Regions from separate parts of the Sphingobium sp. WCS2017Hpa-17 genome, predicted to be linked through region 2. Evidence: riboswitches for the same ligand, from Rfam matches in the RefSeq annotation. Region 2 holds a riboswitch; the other holds the start of a gene.
What was found. A riboswitch is a leader RNA that binds a small molecule or an ion and turns the genes downstream of it on or off. The one in region 2 is predicted to bind thiamine pyrophosphate.

Region 1 (5,714 bases), on a different contig from region 2:
AAAATCCTGCAAAAAACGTGAGGATTTTTGTATCGGATATCCATGGCGCAACGAATTCTGATCATCAGTTACGATTAACTTCCATTGAACTTCTTGAACTAAAACGGCCTGTAGATCTGCTTCCTCCGGGAGAATGTGTTTCAGTCAGACTTGGAAAAATAAGCGGAGACAAAGCCGAAATCGGCCTTTGCTTGCAATCATCCTTAGACCAAGAGGAGCTAGGAATGATCGGCGCTGACACACGTGGATGCGTCCGCTTTTCAGCAAAGTTTTATGTCGGTTGTGACGATAAGAACTCGTATCGATCATTCTCGCTCGAATTTCGACCCGATAAGGATGAATGGGCCGCGTCATTTTTCGAGGACTATACGAAAGAGTATCTCGATGGCTTGACGCGACCGAAGCCTAGCTAAACACTGACTTCTCAATCATGCTCCCTGCCGCCAGCGCCCATATAGAGTTCGCTGCCGGTAGCCTTGAACAGCCTGCTCATCTCTTCCATGCCTTTCAAGGCCGCAGCCTTGCTGGCCTCCGCCACTTCCGCGCCGGTCAGGCCCGCTTCGAGGAAGCCGTCGGCGGGCTGGTTCTTCTTTGCGGCAAAGTCGCGCACTTCCTGCGTGATTTTCATCGAGCAGAATTTGGGGCCGCACATGGAACAGAAATGGGCGCTCTTGGCGCCTTCGGCCGGCAGGGTCTGGTCGTGATATTGTTCGGCCGTGTCGGGATCGAGCGAGAGGTTGAACTGGTCGCGCCAGCGGAATTCGAAACGGGCGCGGCTCAGCGCATCGTCACGGACCTGCGCGGCCGGGTGTCCCTTGGCAAGGTCGGCGGCGTGGGCAGCGAGCTTGTAGGTGACGACGCCGACCTTCACATCGTCGCGATCGGGCAGGCCAAGATGCTCCTTGGGCGTGACGTAGCAGAGCATCGCCGTGCCGTACCAGCCGATCTGCGCCGCGCCGATGCCGCTGGTGATATGGTCGTAACCCGGCGCGATGTCGGTGGTGAGCGGCCCCAGCGTGTAGAAGGGCGCTTCGCCGCAGACTTGCAGCTGCTTTTCCATATTCTCCTTGATCTTGTGCATGGGCACATGGCCCGGCCCTTCGATCATCACCTGCACATCCTGTTTCCAGGCGCGGTGGGTCAGTTCGCCCAGCGTGTAGAGTTCGCTGAACTGCGCCTCGTCATTGGCGTCGGCGATGGAGCCGGGACGCAGGCCGTCGCCCAGCGAATAGGCGATGTCATAGGCCTTCATGATCTCGGTGATCTCGTCGAAATGCTCGTAGAGGAAGCTTTCGCGATGATGGGCGAGGCACCATTTCGCCATGATCGAACCGCCACGCGAGACGATGCCGGTGACGCGCTTGGCCGCCATCGGGATATAGGCAAGGCGCACGCCGGCATGGATGGTGAAATAGTCGACACCCTGTTCGGCCTGTTCGATCAGCGTGTCGCGGAACACGTCCCATGTCAGGTCTTCGGCGATGCCGCCGACCTTTTCGAGCGCCTGATAGATGGGAACGGTGCCGATCGGGACCGGCGAATTGCGCAGGATCCACTCGCGGGTGTCATGGATGTTGCGGCCGGTGGACAGGTCCATCACCGTGTCCGCGCCCCAGCGGATCGACCAGACCAGCTTGTCGACTTCTGCTGCGACGTCGGAGGCGACGGCGCTGTTGCCGATATTGGCGTTGATCTTCACCAGGAAATTGCGGCCGATCGCCATCGGCTCCGATTCCGGATGGTTGATGTTCGACGGGATGATGGCGCGGCCACGGGCGACTTCATCGCGGACGAATTCGGGGGTCACATAATCGGGGATCGATGCGCCCCAGCTTTCGCCGTCGCGGACATAATCCTTCAGGCGGGCACGGCCCAGATTCTCGCGCTCCGCGACATATTCCATTTCCGGGGTGATGATGCCGCGGCGGGCATAGTGCATCTGGCTAACATTGGCGCCAGGCTTGGCGCGCAGCGGGCGCTTCACCACGTTCGGGAAAGGCTGGACGCCGCCACTCCGGTCCGGCCCCTTGAGCCCATTATCCTCCGGCTTGATCGCGCGCGCGTCATAGTCCTCGACATCGCCGCGCTCGCTTATCCAGTCGCGACGCAGCTGCTGGAGGCCCGCCATGATGTCGATGCGCGCGTCGGGATCCGTGTACGGCCCCGAAGTGTCATAGACGCGCACCGGCGGCTCGCCGCTGCCCGGCTCCAGATGAATTTCGCGCATGGCGACCTTGCGCGGGCCGACATGAATCTTCTTCGAGCCACGGATCGGACCAGTAGTGACGTTCATTGCGGCCTGCCGGCCGAAGAAGCCTTCGGCTTCGGGCATCTCGGTGCGGGCGGGGACATCTGCCATGGATTTGCCTTTCAGACGATGATGGTGGCGCGGCCGGTGAGGCCGGCGAGGAAAAGGAGGATGCCGAGGATGAGCACGATGCTGGCCCAGACGCGGATGAAGCCGGTCGACCAGTGGCCGATGCGGATGAGCGGGCTGGGCACCGCAAGCAGGGTCGCGCCCTCGATCAGCGCGACATAGCCGATCAGGCTGACCATAATGGCAAGCGGGTCGGTCCAGATGCTGTGGATCAGGACCAAAGTGCCGCCGACCGCAAAGACCGCGAAGCCCAGCGCCACGACCAGTCCTGGCGACCGGTTGAGATCGTCCATCACCGCCCGCCAGCGCGACGGGCTGGCCAGCCCGCCAAGGCCGACGACGATCATGTAGAGGCCGAAAATCTCGGCCAGGCGCAGCGTCAGAACGGAAATCGTATCCATGGGCCGCCTCTCTTTCGTCTCTTTTCAAAGACGCAGGGCGGACGCGGTTTGCAGATTACACAAGCCGTTCCCTCCCTACGCCGGTGTCAGCCGGATCAGGTTCAACGGGTCGTGGCCACATCAGCCACCTCTCAACCGCCTGTGTGCGGTCCCCCGGGGATGCTGGACAGGATAGGGGCGAAACGGCACAAGGTCCAGCAGCTTATGTTCGATACCCCGCCCCCCGATCTTTCGACCAAGGCCTGGCGTCATGAAATGCGCATGGTCGCGGTACGGCCGCGCCGCTGGGGGCTGTGGCTGCTGACGCTGGGTTTCCTGCTGGTCATGGCGCCCGCCGCCTTTGGGCTGCATAGCCTTTGGGGCTGGTCGCCCAGTCTGATCGGGAGCCTGTTGATGCTGGCGGCGTTACCTTTGCTGGTCGCGGGCGCGCTGTTGCGGCGGCGATATCGGCGGGGGCGGATAATGCCGCAAAGGGGAAATAGCCCATGAAAAGGATGATGTTGCTGGTGACTGCCGCGATGCTGACCGGGGCCGGTGCGCCCCCTGCCCCCGCTCCCGCCCCGGCGGATGATCCCTTCATCTGGCTGGAGGACTGGACCGGCCCGCGCGCGATGCAGTGGGTCGAAGCGGAAAACAAGGCGACCCTCGCCGCCTTTCAGAATGATCCGCGCTATGCCGGCTATTACCGGGACGCGCTCGCCATCGCATCGGCCAAGGACCGGATCGCCATGCCGATGCTGATCCACGGCCGCGTCTATAATTTCTGGCGCGATGCCGATCATCCGCAGGGTATCTGGCGCTACACGACCGAAGCCGACTATGCGACCGATGCGCCGCACTGGACGACGGTGCTGGATCTGGACGCCCTGTCGAAGGCGGACAGCAAGAAATGGGTGTGGAAGGGTGCGACCATCCTCGATCCCGAGGAGCGGCTGGCGCTGATCAACCTGTCGGACGGCGGCGAGGATGCGGTGACGCTGCGCGAATTCGACCTGGTGTCGGGCGCGTTCGTGCAGGGCGGTTTCGATATTCCCACCTCCAAGCAGAATGAAGCGTGGCTGGACAAGGACTCTCTGCTGCTGGCCCGCGACTGGGGCGAAGGCAGCATGACCAAGTCGGGCTATCCCTTCGTGGTGAAGCTGGTACAACGCAGGCAGCCCTTGTCGGCGGCACGGGAAATCTATCGGGGCGCGGCCAGCGATCAGGTCGGCACCTTCCCCATGCTGCTGTCCGACGGATCGGGCAATCGCGCCGCCTTCCTTTATCGTGGCGTCACCTTCTTCGGCAACGAAACCTATCTCGTCACGGGCGAAGGGGTGAAGAAGCTCCCTCTGCCCGCCAAAAGCCAGTTGCTGGGCATGGTGCAGGGACAGGTGCTGATCCAGACCAGCGAAACATGGAAAAGCGGCGGCGTCACCGTGCCGGCGGGATCGCTGGCGGCGGTGCCGTTAAAGGCCTTGGAATCAGGTGCCACACTGGCCCCTCAGATCCTGTTCGCGCCCAATGCGCGCCAATCCATTGACGGCGTGACGGCGACGAAGAGTCGGGTGATCCTGGCGATCAACGACAATGTGCGCGGGCGGGTGCTGGTCCTGACGCCGGAAAAGGACAAGTGGACAGCCACCCCGGTCACCCTGCCCGACAACGCGACCATCTCCATTGCCAGCGCCACCGACAAGAGTGATGCCGCCTATCTGGCGGTCGCGGGCTTCCTGGCGCCGACGACGCTGTGGGCGATCGACGCCGCCAATCCTGCCCCACGCCAGGTGAAGGCGATGCCCGCGCGCTTCGATGCGTCCGGACTGGTGGTCGATCAACATGAAGCGACATCGACCGACGGCACGAAAATCCCCTATTTCATCGTCCATCGCAAGGACATGAAACCCGATGGCAGCACTCCGACGATCATGACCGCCTATGGCGGTTTCGAGGTGCCGATGACGCCCAGCTATGCCGCGATTACCGGCAAGCTGTGGCTGGAGCGGGGCAACAGCTTCGTGCTGGCTAATATCCGCGGCGGCGGCGAGTTCGGCCCGGCCTGGCATGAGGCGGGCCTGAAGACGAAGCGCCAGATCATCTATGATGATTTCGCGGCCGTGGCGCAGGATATCTTCGCGCGCAAACTGTCCTCGCCCCGTCGCTTCGGCATTTATGGCGGGTCGAACGGTGGTCTGTTGATGGGCGTGGAGTTCAATCAGCATCCCGACCTGTGGAACGGGGTCGTCATTCAGGTGCCGCTGCTCGACATGATCCGCTATGAGCAGATTGCGGCGGGTGCATCCTGGGTGGATGAATATGGGAGCGCTTCCGTGCCAGAGGAGAAAGCCTTTCTCCAGACAATTTCGCCCTATGCGAATATCCGCAAGGGAGGGACATATCCCACGCCTTATATCTGGACCACAACCAAGGACGACCGTGTAGGACCGCAGCATGCGCGCAAGTTCGCGGCGCGGCTGAAGGACTATGGGCTGCCCTATCATTTCTATGAAGATACAGCCGGCGGCCATTCGGGCGACGCGGATATCGAACAGGGCGCGCGGTTGCAGGCGATGCAGATGGTCTATTTCAGCCAGCGTCTGGAGGGAGACTGAGCCTGGCGCCGGGCGGTGCCCCCTCTGGAGAGCGCATATAAACAAAAAGCCCGCCAGATTGGCGGGCTTTTTGTTTATTACGAAAGCAGGATTTGAACCGACGACCGTCAGTTCATGCGTCTGACGAGACGGAGGCACAAAAGGCAGTCCCCGGGGGGGGAACTACCCGACTGCTGACGTGATTTGTGATGTCTAATTGGATTAGCGACCTCTTGGTTGCGGGAGTAGGATTTGAACCTACGACCTTCAGGTTATGAGCCTGACGAGCTACCGGGCTGCTCCATCCCGCGCCAAGAAGGCGCGACCGGAGGTCGCTGGGTTGTGGATGGGTTTTAGATCGATATA
Region 2 (12,671 bases):
GGTGTCGAGGCGCAGCAACTGGCCGACGAGATCGAACGGAGCGAGGCGGAGCAGTTCAGCGAGAAAATATCGACTCGTTCGCCATCGCCCTTGTCGCCCGGCTTCTGGTCCGGGCTTGGCGATGCCTTCCCCCGCGACATGCGGCGCGTGACGGCTTTTCTGGAGACAGGCCGGACGCAGGCCGCAGAGGCGCTGCGCGATCATCGGCCATGGCATGCGCTGGCGGGTCTGCTGCTGGCCTTGCTGATCGTCGGGCCGGGGCAGGTCGCAGCGCGGCATATGGGGCAACGGATGCTGACCGAGGGCGTGCCGGGACGGCGGGTCCGGCGTTCCACCTACGCGCTGTGGCGGGTGGCGGTCGGCACTTTCGCGCCGTTGCTGGCGGCCCTGTCGATCGCGCAGGGATTGCGCTGGTCCGGCCTGGTCGCGGATCGGTGGGAGCCATTGCTCGGCGCATTCGTCGGCGGTTGTGCCTTTAGCGGCTTTACCTTTTCCGTGCTCGGCGCCCTGCTGATGCGCAGCCGCCCGTCCTGGCGGATCGCGGCGATCAGCGATAATGGCGCGACGAAGTTGCGCCCCTACAGCCTGTTGCTAGCGCTGCTGGCCTTCCTCGGCGTGTTCTATGCGCAGTTCAATGCGTCGGCCGGCGTGGGCAAGGCGGCGCAGGAAGCCACTCAGGCGGCCTTCGCCCTGCTCCATATCCTGCTGGTCAGCGCAGTTCTGGTCACGGTGGCGCATTTGCGCGCCGCCAAGGAGGATGGCGAAGAGGGTGAGCGTCAGGAAAGCGTCAGCGGTCTCATTAGCCTTGTGGCATGGATCGTGGTCGCGGTGGCTGCGGTTTGCCTGCTGCTCGGCTATTTCACCCTCAGCCTCTTCCTGTTGCAGATGATGAGCTGGGCAACGGTGCTGGGTTCGGCGGTCTATCTGCTGATGGCGGCGATCGATGATCTGGCGACGACGATATTCGACCGGTCCAGCCGCTTTGGCATGGCGCTGGTCCGCAGCCTTGGCCTGCGCGGCAGCGCGGTCGAGCAGTTCGGCGTCCTGCTGTCGGGGCTGTTGCGGCTGGCGGTGCTGCTGCTTGGGTTCTCGATGCTGTTGTCGCCCTTTGGCGCGGGGAATGTCGCCAGTCTGTTCAGCCGCCTTGGTGCGCTGGCGCAGGGGTTCGAGGTCGGCGGCGTCGCCATCTCGCCCGGTGCGATCCTGCGCGGCATAGTGGTGCTGCTGATCGGTCTGGCGCTGGTGCGCGGTTTCATGCGCTGGCTGGAGCGGCGCTATCTGCCGGTCACCGACCTTGATGGCAGCGGTCGCAATTCGGTGAGTCTGGTCGCCCGCTATGTCGGCATTGCGCTGGCGGTGATCTGGGGGCTGGCGTCACTCGGCATCGGGATCGAGCGCATCGCCATCCTGCTGTCGGCGCTGTCGGTCGGCATCGGCTTTGGCCTTCAGGCGATCACGCAGAATTTCGTGTCGGGGCTAATCCTGCTCGCCGAACGACCAATCAAAATCGGCGATCTGGTCCGCGTCGGCCAGGATGAGGGCGATGTGAAGCGGATCAGCGTGCGATCGACCGAGATCCAGTTGCCGGATCATTCGACCCTGATCGTGCCCAATTCCGAACTCATCACCAAGACGGTGCTCAATAAGACGCTGGCGAGTCCGCTAGGCCGGATGCAAATCCAGTTTTCTGTGCCGATCGAAACAGATGCGGACAAGGTGCGGGCGATCGTGCTGGCGACCTATGCCGACGAACCGGCCGTGCTGGCGGAGCCGGCCTATTCGGTATTCATCGATTCTATCGCGGACGGCCGCATCTTCTTCAACAGCTTCGCCCATGTCGCCAGCCCGCGTGCCGCCTATGGTGCTCGCAGCAATGTCCTCACCGTTCTGCTGCGTCGCTTCCGCGAGGAAGGAATCGAGATCGGCACGGTACCCCAGCGCATGGAACTGATTAATATGGTCCGCCCGGATTGAGGCTCAGTCGCTGACCTTCATCAGGATGATCCGGTCGTGCAGCGGGTGGCCGGCGACAGCCCGCATCTGCTGATGCAGCAACGCGCGGCTGGGGAAGGTGCAACTGGCCGCGGATTGCGGATCGCGCGCGACGGATCCGCCCTGCCGGGTGACGAGCGCCCCCGTTTCCCCGTCGCAGGGCAGGATACCGATCCGGGGCGTGTGCCCGGTCATATCGAGCAGCATGTACATCGCCTTGGGCGCGCGGTCGGCATCGGCCGGGTTCAGCTTCTGCAATTGCAGGATGAACAGGTCCGGGCGGCTGCTGTCGAGTGGGACCGTCAGCGCGCGCATCGGATGATCCCCGCCCTCGACGCGCAGGCTGTTGTCCGGCTGGCGGCTGATGCGGATGGTTTCTCCCTCCGTCGCGCCGGCATCCGTCTCTGCCATGCGATAGAGGCCGTCCGGGATCGTCGGAACGGCGTCGGCCGGCGTGAAGAATGGCAGGCCGCTCCAACAGGCTGACAGGGACAGCAAGCTGACGACCAGCCCCAGGCGGCGGAGCACGCTATTCGCCCAATTTGCTCGAACGGCAGCCTGAACTGACACATTCGCGCAGGCGATCGTTCAGCCAGTTGGTGCGCTGGATCGTCTGGTCGCGGGCACAACCGATATTGACGCGCACGCCGCCTTCCTCGTTCAGGCTGCACTGGCGGTCACGCTGGCGAATCCAGGCGCGCTGTCCGTCTCGCAAGGTCAGGCGATCGGCCGTGGACAGATGGGTGCGCAATTTGGCGTAGATGCTGTTCAGCTCGGTATCCGCCTGCATGAAGACTTGGCGCTCGCAATAGACGCTGTCGAATCCGGTGCCGGGCTTGTCGCAACTGGACGCCGGAGTCGCGGCCGAAATGGGCAGGGTGGGGGCGCCGATAGTGGCAAGGCCTATCGACAGGCCGGTGAGAAAGCGCATGGACGGTTCATCCCCTTCATGGAGCCAGACAGGTAGCATATCGCGGATATTGCAGGGAAATCCATCGCTTTGCAGCGATTTCATCGGACGGGCCGAACCATGCCGCATCAATAAGACTTTTCAGGTCGCATTCCACGCTCTAGAGGGGCGCATCCCCGGGGGGCCGCTTATGCGCGGCTGAGAGGTGGTCCGCAGACCACGACCCGCTGAACCTGATCCGGTTGATTACCGGCGTAGGGAGGGCAAGGCGGCGCGTTCGTCAGTCCCTCCGCGTGGAGTGGACGTGAAACGATGACGATTGATACGGCTTTTATTGGACGGGTTGCGCTGGCGACCGCGCTGCTATTTGCGGCACCCGCCGCGCTGGCGGCAGAGGGTGATGAACAGGATCGCGCGACCATAGAGGTCACCGGCTATCCCGATCCGCAGGGCCTGCTGCCCGACCAGAGCGCGCCCAAGGCGGTCAGTTCGATCGCCGAAGCCTTCATCAGCAAGCAGGCGCCGACACTCAATGCCTTCCAACTGGTCAACCTGCTGCCGGGCGCGAATGTGTCGTCTAGCGACCCCTATGGCCTGTCCACTACCTCCAGCCTGACGCTGCGCGGTCTGGGGCAGGACCAGATCGGCGTGTTGCTGGAAGGTGCGCCGCAGAATGATATCGGCTATTATTATGCCTATCCCTCGCAATTCGCCGACGCCGAAAATGTGCGGCAGATCGCGCTGGCGCAGGGCGCGGCCGACATCGACGCGCCGGTCGTGGCGGCGGCGGGCGGCACATTGTCACTGACGCTGAACGATCCCAAGGCGGCCATGGGCGGGCTGGTCAATCTGTCGGTCGGTTCTTACGACCAGCGGCGTGCCTTCCTGCGGTTCGATACCGGAGAGATCGGCAACAGCGGCCTCAAGGCGTTCATTTCCTATTCCAACAACCGCGCGGATAACTGGCGCGGGGCGGGCTATGACAAGCGCCAGCATATCGACGCGAAGCTGTTGCACGAATGGGGCGAGGGCAATCGCGCCAGCCTGGCCGTCTCCTATAATGACGCCATCACCTCCACCTATCCCAGCCCCACCATGGCGGACTGGCAGGCGAGCGGCCGCGGCTTCAACTTCACGGAGCGCTACACGGACGGCGATACCAGCTATTGGCGCCTCTATCGCGCGCCGTTCCGCAACCTTTATTTCGCCGCGCCAGTACATATCCGGCTGAGCGACAGCCTGACCTTCGACAGCAGCGCCTATCTCCAGATGGGACATGGCAATTCGCCCTATGGCACCCAACTGGCGACCACCGGCAATTTCCTTGGCACCGAGGAACTGACGCAGCCGATCGCGCTGCCAGGTGCGGTGGATGGCATCGCGACCGTGCTCGGCAACTGGACCGGCAAGCAAAGGCGCGTCGGCGATGTCAGCAAGTTCACCTTGCAGGCGGGCATGCACAGCATCACCGTTGGCCTGTGGTTCGACTATGGCACCGACCGCGTGACGCAAAGCTATACCTCGATCGACACGAACGGGCGGCCGGTCGATGCCTGGGGCTATCAGGACAAGGCGATCCGCACCGCCGATGGGCGGCTGCTCGCTTATGAGAACCAGCGCACCGTCACCGTGACCAAGGGCTTCTTTCTGGCGGATAGCATCGCGATCACGCCACGTCTGACCATGGATGTCGGGTTCAAGGGCGTCAGCCTGCTGCGCAACGGCCGCAACTATCTGCCGGGGCCGCAGTCGAAGGTGCATGTCGACAGCTTCGCCGCCCTGCCGCGCGCGGCGGTCCATTATCAACTGGACGATCGGCAGCAATTGTTCGCCAATATCACCACCAATTTCCGTACGCCCAACGAGTTTGCGCTCTACAACAGCTATTATGGCGGCGAACTGGTCAGTCAGGGCACGGAAGCGCTCAAGAATGAATATAGCGTCGCGCAGGAGCTGGGCTATCGCTATATCGGGCCCAGCCTGTCCTTCTCGCTGACCGCCTTCCACTATCATTTCCGCAATCGTCAGGTCGCGACGGTGGTCAATAGCGGCGGCGCGCTGGTCAATTCGACCATCAATGGCGGCAGCCAGACCAGCTATGGCCTGGATGGTGAAATCGACTATCGCCCGTTCAAGGGATTCAGCCTCTATGCATCGGGCGAATATCTGCACACGCGGCTGGACGATGATCTGCTGGTGGGCGGCGACCTGTTGCCGACGAAGGGCAAGCGGGCTGTATCGGCCCCGCGCTTCCAGTTCGGCCTTGGCAGCACCTATGATGATGGTCGCCTGTTCGGCAGCAGCGCGCTTAAATATGTCGGGCGCCAATATGCGACTTTCATGAATGACGAGAGCATCAAGGGCTATGCCACGCTGGACCTGGCGATCGGCGTGCATCTGGCCGGGCTGATCGACGCGAACGCCATGGATCTGCGCCTCAATGCGATCAACGTCACCAACCCGCGCGTCCTGTCGGGTGTATACGCGATCAGCAGCAATGCGCGCGATACGATCGGTCGCAACGGCACGCTGATCGCGGGATCGGCGCCCAGTTATTATATCGGCAGCGGACGCGCCTTCGTGGCGACACTGTCGCGGGCCTTCTGATCCATGAGTGGCGGGCATCTCGTGCATGGCATGGGGACGGCGCTGGAGGCGCCGACATGGCCCGCCATCACATGGGCGGAGGCGCAGACTGTGCTGGCTCGGTTTCCGGCGGCGGGCCGGTTGATCGACCTCAACTGGCATTCGCCGCGTCCTTTCTCGGCGGCGGCGCTGGTCGAGACGGATCGGGGCATCCATTTCCTGAAGCGCCATCATCAGAGACTGCGGACCCCTGACGCGCTGTCAGAGGAACAGGAGTTCATGGCGCATCTGCGCGCGGGCGGGCTGTCGGCGCCGCAGGTCGTGGCGGCGGACGACGGAGCGGGCGCGATCGCGCTGGGCGCATGGACCTATGAACTGCATCGCGCCGCGCCGGGCATCGACCTGTATCGCGACCGTCAGTCCTGGACGCCGTTCTTGACGCCGGGTCATGCGCGGGAAGCGGGGATGGCGCTGGCGCGGCTGCATCGGGCGGCGCAGGGTTACGCGGCGCTCGCGCGGGGCGATCATGCCTTGATCGCCAGTTTCACCATCCTGCCCGCGCGCGATCCGCTGGCGGCGGCAGAGGCTTATATCGCTGCCCGCCCGGCCCTGGCCGGCTGGCTGGCGGACAAGAACTGGCGGCAGGAACTGGTGCGCCTGTTCGTGGCGCTGGGCAAAGAGGTGCCGGACCAGCCGCCGCTCTGGACCCATAATGACTGGCATCCGTCCAACCTGCTCTGGACGGCGGAAGGACAGGTCGCCAGCATCATCGACTTCGGGCTGGCGACACGGACCTGCGCGCTCCATGACCTTGCCACCGCGATCGAACGCACCGGCTTCCGCTGGCTGGATCTGGGGCAGGAGGCGGCAATCGGCGATGTTGGTGCGGCGCTCGCAATGCTGGATGGCTATCGCACGGTTCTACCGGTCGATATCAACGCGCTCGTTGACCTGCTGCCGCTGGTCCATGTCGAATTTGCTTTGTCGGAAATCGACTATTTCGCCGGGATCGTGGGCGATCCAGATCAGGCCACCGTCGCCTGGCAGGAGTATCTGATCGGCCATGCCGAGTGGTTCTTGTGCGCTGCGGGGCAGAATTTCCTGCGACGCTTCAAACAAGAGGCGCCGGCCTGATGTCGACAGTGGAAATCATTGCCGTCGCGGTCAGCTTCCTTGGGATATGGCTCACGGCCAAGCGGCAGATGCTATGCTGGCCGGTCAACCTGCTGGCTTGCGCGCTCTATTTCAAAATCTTCCTCGATGTGCGCCTCTATGCCGACATGCTATTACAGGCGCTGTTCGGCCTCGCGATCCTCTATGGCTGGATCGTCTGGGCGCGGGGCCGCGAAGAGGCGGGGGAGGTCGTAGTGGCTCCATTATCGCGCGCGCGGGCGGCCATCGGCCTCGCGACAGGTGCCGTCGGCGCGCTCGCGATCGGCTGGATCATGCATCGCTTCACCGATGCGTCGCTGCCGTGGATGGATGCAGCACTCAGCAGTTTCAGCCTGGTCGCCCAATATTGGACCGCGCGGCGCCATGCGGCCAGCTGGCTGCTCTGGATCGTCGTCGATATCGTCTATGTTGGCATGTTCGCTTTCAAGAATTTGTGGCTGACCGCCGGTCTTTATGCCGCAATGATCGTGCTGGCGGTGTTGGGATATCAGCGCTGGCGGCGCATCTCCGCCGTGCCGGACCGTTAGATTGCCTCCCCCGCCGCCCGTGCGCGGGGAAGCAGGCCGGCATGGTCGCGCTCCACCCGCCACAGCAGGATCAGCAGCAGCAGCACCAGCGGCGGCGCCACCCAGTTGATCGACAGGATCGCGGCGGCCAGGTCGCCGCCGCGCGCATCGCTGATCATCCCCACCGCATAGGGGCCGATGCCCAGGCCAAAGATGGTCGACACCACGATATAGAGGCTGACGGTCAGGCCGCGCATGCGCGGCAACACCTGTTCGAACAGCACGGCGTAAAGCGGCGGCATCCACATGGTCAGGATCAGGCTGTAGAGGGTGAAGCGCATGTAGAAACCGCTGGCATCCCCCGCGCGATAGACCCACAAGGCGATCAGCGGCGACAGGCCCATGGCGAACAGCGCCACCCAGACGCGGCGCGACAGGCGATGCGCGCCGATCCGGTCGGACAAGGGGCCTGCCAGCAGCGGACCGACCACGCCCAGCGCTGCGGAGAGCAGGCCGAACTGCATCCCCGTATCGGCGGGCGACAGGCCATAGCTTTTCATCAGGAAGGAGGGTGTGAAGCCCATCACGCCATAGTTGATGACGCCCTGTAGCGACCCTGCCGCGATGCACAGCAGCAGCGAGGGATTGCGAGTGATGAGCGCAAAGGCGACCGGATCGCGCCCTTTGAGATTATGCATCAGATTGATGATGACGAAGGCACCGAAGCCGATGACGCTCCATTGCACGGCATGCGGGCTGATCGCCACCCCGCCCAGCATTAGTGGCGGGCGCGGCGAAAAGGCTTCGGCCCAGCGGATCGCCACTATCACGGCGATGACGATCGCCAGCAGTGCGCCAAGGTTACGGAGCCAGTCGCGCCCACTGGCGCGCGCCTGCGCAAGGCTCAGCCAGTGAAATCCCGGCGTCACCGCACACAGCACGGATAGGCTAGCGCGGAAGGGATGGGGATCGGGCGGGGTCGGGATGCCGTCGATCGCGCCGCGCTGCGGCTCGGCAAGCCGGCTCATCAGGAAAGCGATGAGGAAGCCGGGCGTTGCTGCGACGGCGAAGGCGAACTGCCAGCCCTTCAGGCCCAGCGGTGCCGCGCCTGCTACATAGCGCGCATCCCACCATTGCGCCGCGACGCCGCCGATGATCAGCGACCCGCCAAGGCCGATGGCGATCGCGGCGGCCATCACCGCCATCACCATGCCGCGCTTTTCACGTGGGAAATAATCATAGGTCAGGCTGGTGCCGGCCGGCTGCGACGCAGCCTCACCGATCCCCACGCACAGGCGTGAGAGCATCAGCGTGAAGAAGCCGGTGGCAAAGGCCGCTCCACCGGTCGCCAGCGACCAGAAGCCGATGGTGATGGCGAGTAGCTTCGTGCGTATCCACCCGTCTGCCAACCGTCCCAGCGGCAGGGAAAAGAGCGCGTAGAAGAGCGCGAAGACGGTGCCATAGAGCAGCCCCATCTCCGCGTCGCCGATCTTCAGATCCGCTTTGATCGCCGGCGCGAGAATGGCGAGGATGTTGCGGTCGAGCAGGCTGACGAGGTTCGTGCCGGCGACCAGCGCGAGCGCATAATAAGCGGTACTGCGTGGGGGGACGGTGCTTCTCACAGGCGGAACACACGCTCGGCATTGCTCTGCATCAGCTTGCGCTTGGCGGTGTCGGACATGTCCAGCAGGTCATGGGTCCGCACCTCGTCCGCCACATATTGATAGGGATAGTCCATCGCATACATGACCCGATCCTCCCCCAGCACGGATTGCGCGAACTGGATCGCCGGCGCCCATGCCATGCCGCTGGTGGTGACGCAGACGTTCGATCGCATATAGTCATGGATGGATTTGTTGAGCGGCTTCATCCGTTCGTAGCGCTGCGACCGCACGCCGGCCTGATGCATATAATCGAGCCGATAGAGCCAATAGGGCAAAGCCTCCCCCATATGGCCGACGATGATCTGGAGATCCGGATAGCGATCGAAAATGCCGATGGTGATGAGGCGGAGCAGATGCATCCCCGTTTCCACGCCAAAGCCGAAGATGGCGCCGTCCAGCCCCGCCTCCAGCATCGGTCCGATCATCGCGTCGGGCGGGGTCGAGGGATGGATATAGAGCGGCTGGTCGGTATCGGCGAGCGCGCGGAAGATCGTGTCGAATTTGGGATCGTCCAGATATTCGCCCTGGCTATGGCTGTTCACCATCACGCCCTTGAAGCCGAGGTCGCGCGCGCCGCGCCGGATTTCGGCGGCGGACCAGTCCGGGTCGAGCGGTGCGATCGAGGTCATGCCGACGAAACGGGTGGGATAGGCGGCGCAACGATCGGCCAGATGATCGTTGGCGCGGCGCACCATCGCCTTGGCTTCGGCGATATCCAGCAAAGGCTGCACCCCCGGCGATGTCAGCGACAGGATCGCCACGTCGATGCCGGTCGCATCCATGTCCGCCAGCCGCCGGTCGCCAAGGTCGAGCAGCCGGTCGATAATCTGGGTCGCCCGCTCCGACGGCGATTGCGCGTAGAAGCCCCAGAGCGACACCATGCCCCGGTCCGCCGTCCCATCGCGCACCATGCGCAGATAGGCGTCGATCTGCTCGCGCGTGGCAAACGCCTCTTCGGTGGCGATGCGCAGGTATCCGCGATCGCCGCCGGTTTTCAGGTCATGCGTCATCGCTTATCCTTCATGTATGGCTTTGGTGACGAGGCAGGCGTCGATGCCCTCCGGCCCATCCTCCGCGCCATGACCCGACCATTTAATCCCGCCAAAGGGCGAGTCCGATCCGCCGATCATCGCGGTGTTGATGCCGACCATGCCGGCCTCTATTTCGCGGGACACCCGGCGCTGCCGTGCGACGTCGCTGGTCCAGGCATAAGCGGCCAGCCCATAGGGCAGGCGATTGGCTTCCGCGATCATGGCGGATTCATCGGCATAGGCGTTGATCAGCGCGACAGGCCCGAACGGCTCTTCATTCATGATGGCGGCGTCCAGCGGAGTACCGGACAAAACCGTGGGCGCGTAGAAATAGCCCTCGTTACCGATCCGTTCGCCACCGGTTTCCAGACGGGCACCTTTCGCCACCGCGTCCCCGATCAGCCGGCCCATCGCGTCGAGCCGCCGGGCATTGGCCATTGGCCCCATGATGCTGCCGGGCGCCGATCCATCGCCGACCACCACCTTCTTCGCGCGCTCGATAAAGCCGGCAAGGAAGCGATCATGCACCTGTGCTTCCACGATGAAGCGGGTCGGCGATACGCACACCTGTCCGGCATTGCGATATTTGCCCGCGACCACCGTATCGAGCGCCTTGTCGATGTCGGCGTCGGCAAAGACCAGCACCGGGCCATGGCCGCCCAGTTCCATCGTCGTGCGCTTGCAATCCTCCGCCGCCAGTTTCGCCAGATGCTTGCCGACCATAGTGGAGCCGGTGAAGCTCATCTTGCGGATGATGGGCGATCCCAGCAGATGGCGCGACACTTCATCCGGCACGCCGAACACCGCCTGCGCCACATCGCCGGGAAGGCCGGCATCGAGCAGGCATTGCAGCACGGCGAGCGCGCTGGCCGGCGTTTCTTCCGCCGCCTTCAATATCACCGAACAGCCCGCCGCGATCGGTGCACCCAGTTTGCGGCCGGGATTGCCGAGCGGGAAATTCCACGGCGCGAAGGCCGCGACCGGGCCGACCGGCTCCTTCGTCACCGTCGATCGCTGGCCGGCCGGGCGCACCAGCGCCCGGCCGTAAAGCCGAAACACCTCCCCGGCATAGAAGTTGAACAGGCCGACATTCATCATCACTTCGATGCGCGCTTCGGCTAGCGTCTTGCCCTGTTCCAGCGTGGCGATGCGGGCCAGTTCCTCCTGCCGCTCGACCATCAATCGCGCCGCGCCTTGCAGCACGGCGGCGCGCTCCTGCGGCGTGGAGTCGCGCCAGCGGCGGAAGCCACGCTGCGCCGCCGCCAGCGCTGCGTCCAGATCCGCCGCGTCGGCGAGCGGCAACTCGGCCAGCGCCGCGCCGGTGGCGGGGTTGACGACCTTGTGAGTGCGTCGCCCTCCGCCCGACAGCCGTTGGCCGTCGATCATCAGATAGAGGTCGGGATAGGCCATGGCGCTTATGCGCTCACCGCTTCGCGCGCCGCCGTCTCGCGGTCGATATCGCCCTGCCAGCGTTCGGCGACGATTTCCTTGCCCGTCACCGGATGCGGCATGTGAAACGGCACCAGCTTGTGCGTCGGCCACAGCCAGTGATCGGTGATCAGTTCGTCCGGACCGGTCGGGTCTTCGGGATAGGTGATCTTGGGGAAGGGCACATATTCGGCCGGCGTGTTGGCCCAGCCCTTGTCGAAATCGGCATGCCATTGCGGCATATAGTTCAGGATCTGGATGCGCCAGATGCCGTCGACTTTCTTGTAGGTGTTCTCGTAAATGCCGCCTTCCCACCATTGGCGGGCTCCCAGCATGGGGTTGGACGGATCGGTATAGTCCTTGTGCCGGCCGGCCTGCATCATGGATCGGGCGCGGGCATGGGCGGTGACGCCGTCGGGAGCGATATCGACGATATCCTGCAATTGCGGATGATCCAGCAGGAAGCCGTCGATCGGCCCATTCGTGCCATGGGTGAAGCGCGCCTGGAACCGCTCGACATAGAGGCGGCGGATGCCCGCCTGGCCGCGCCACACGCCGCCGAAGAAACGCACTTCGCCATCCTCGGTGAACAGGTCGGCCGTCTCGTTATAAAGGCATTTGTCGATCAGATAGCCGTAGAGATGCTGGAGCTTGCGGACGTCCAGTTCATCCTCCCGCCGTTGCAGCCGGATCGAAAGGTCGGTGACGGTCTTTTCCAGATGGGCGATGCGATCAGTGTCGGACATGAATTGCTCTCCTATCATTGTATGTAATACTTACGAATTTGATGCCTCGACGGCCAGCCGCTCCACTTCCTCACGGTAGGGACGGATGGCGCGGATCATGCACAGGGTGGCGATCGGCAGCAGCACGCCGGCGGTCATGACCAGCGACTTCCACAATTGGCTGGGATCGCCGACGATATAGTCCTGCACCAGCCCGACTAGAAAACTGCCCATCGCCCCGAAGAAGGTGAACATGAACAGGTAGATGGCGGTCACCTGGCCGCGCATCGCATTGGGCGCGACGCGCTGGATCGCGGCATTTTGCGGCACCGCGCCAGCGATGCCGAACATCGCGCCGATGCTGGCGACGCCCAGCGACGCATAGCCGTTGGGCATCAGCGGGGCGAGGATGGCGCAGATGGTGACGCAGCCGAAGAAGATGGCGGCGGCGCGAACATTAGCGTCGGCATGGCGCTTGGCCAGCCATTCGACGAAGATGCCCCCCAGCAGCAGCCCGGTCAGCGAAGCCGCCAACGTCATCGTGCCCATCACCGCGCCGATCTGCGCTTCGTTCCAGCCATAGGTGCGGATCATGAAGGGGACGCGCCAGAATTGCAGGCCGAACACCTCCACCGCACTGAGCGCCAGTCCGGCGA

Region 1: it holds a riboswitch for thiamine pyrophosphate, as region 2 does, so the genes downstream of both, RQH62_RS20945 (DUF2065 domain-containing protein) here and RQH62_RS21750 (TonB-dependent receptor domain-containing protein) in region 2, are expected to answer to the same signal.

Annotation. Positions count from the first base shown of each region.
Region 1 covers NZ_JAVTIV010000022.1:118-5,831, reverse strand. Annotated here, with positions in the region: gene thiC (phosphomethylpyrimidine synthase ThiC) at 425-2,359, opposite strand; gene RQH62_RS20945 (DUF2065 domain-containing protein) at 2,371-2,778, opposite strand; TPP riboswitch at 2,834-2,944, opposite strand; gene RQH62_RS20940 (hypothetical protein) at 2,983-3,267, shown strand; gene RQH62_RS20935 (prolyl oligopeptidase family serine peptidase) at 3,264-5,369, shown strand; tRNA gene RQH62_RS20930 (tRNA-Met) at 5,583-5,659, opposite strand.
Region 2 covers NZ_JAVTIV010000025.1:23,281-35,951, forward strand. Annotated here, with positions in the region: gene RQH62_RS21735 (DUF3772 domain-containing protein) at 1-1,974, shown strand, start outside; gene RQH62_RS21740 (hypothetical protein) at 1,978-2,520, opposite strand; gene RQH62_RS21745 (lysozyme inhibitor LprI family protein) at 2,522-2,923, opposite strand; TPP riboswitch at 3,070-3,180, shown strand; gene RQH62_RS21750 (TonB-dependent receptor domain-containing protein) at 3,215-5,509, shown strand; gene RQH62_RS21755 (phosphotransferase) at 5,513-6,622, shown strand; gene pnuC (nicotinamide riboside transporter PnuC) at 6,622-7,188, shown strand; gene RQH62_RS21765 (MFS transporter) at 7,185-8,789, opposite strand; gene RQH62_RS21770 (amidohydrolase family protein) at 8,786-9,841, opposite strand; gene RQH62_RS21775 (NAD-dependent succinate-semialdehyde dehydrogenase) at 9,845-11,272, opposite strand; gene RQH62_RS21780 (nuclear transport factor 2 family protein) at 11,278-12,036, opposite strand; gene RQH62_RS21785 (MFS transporter) at 12,067-12,671, opposite strand, start outside.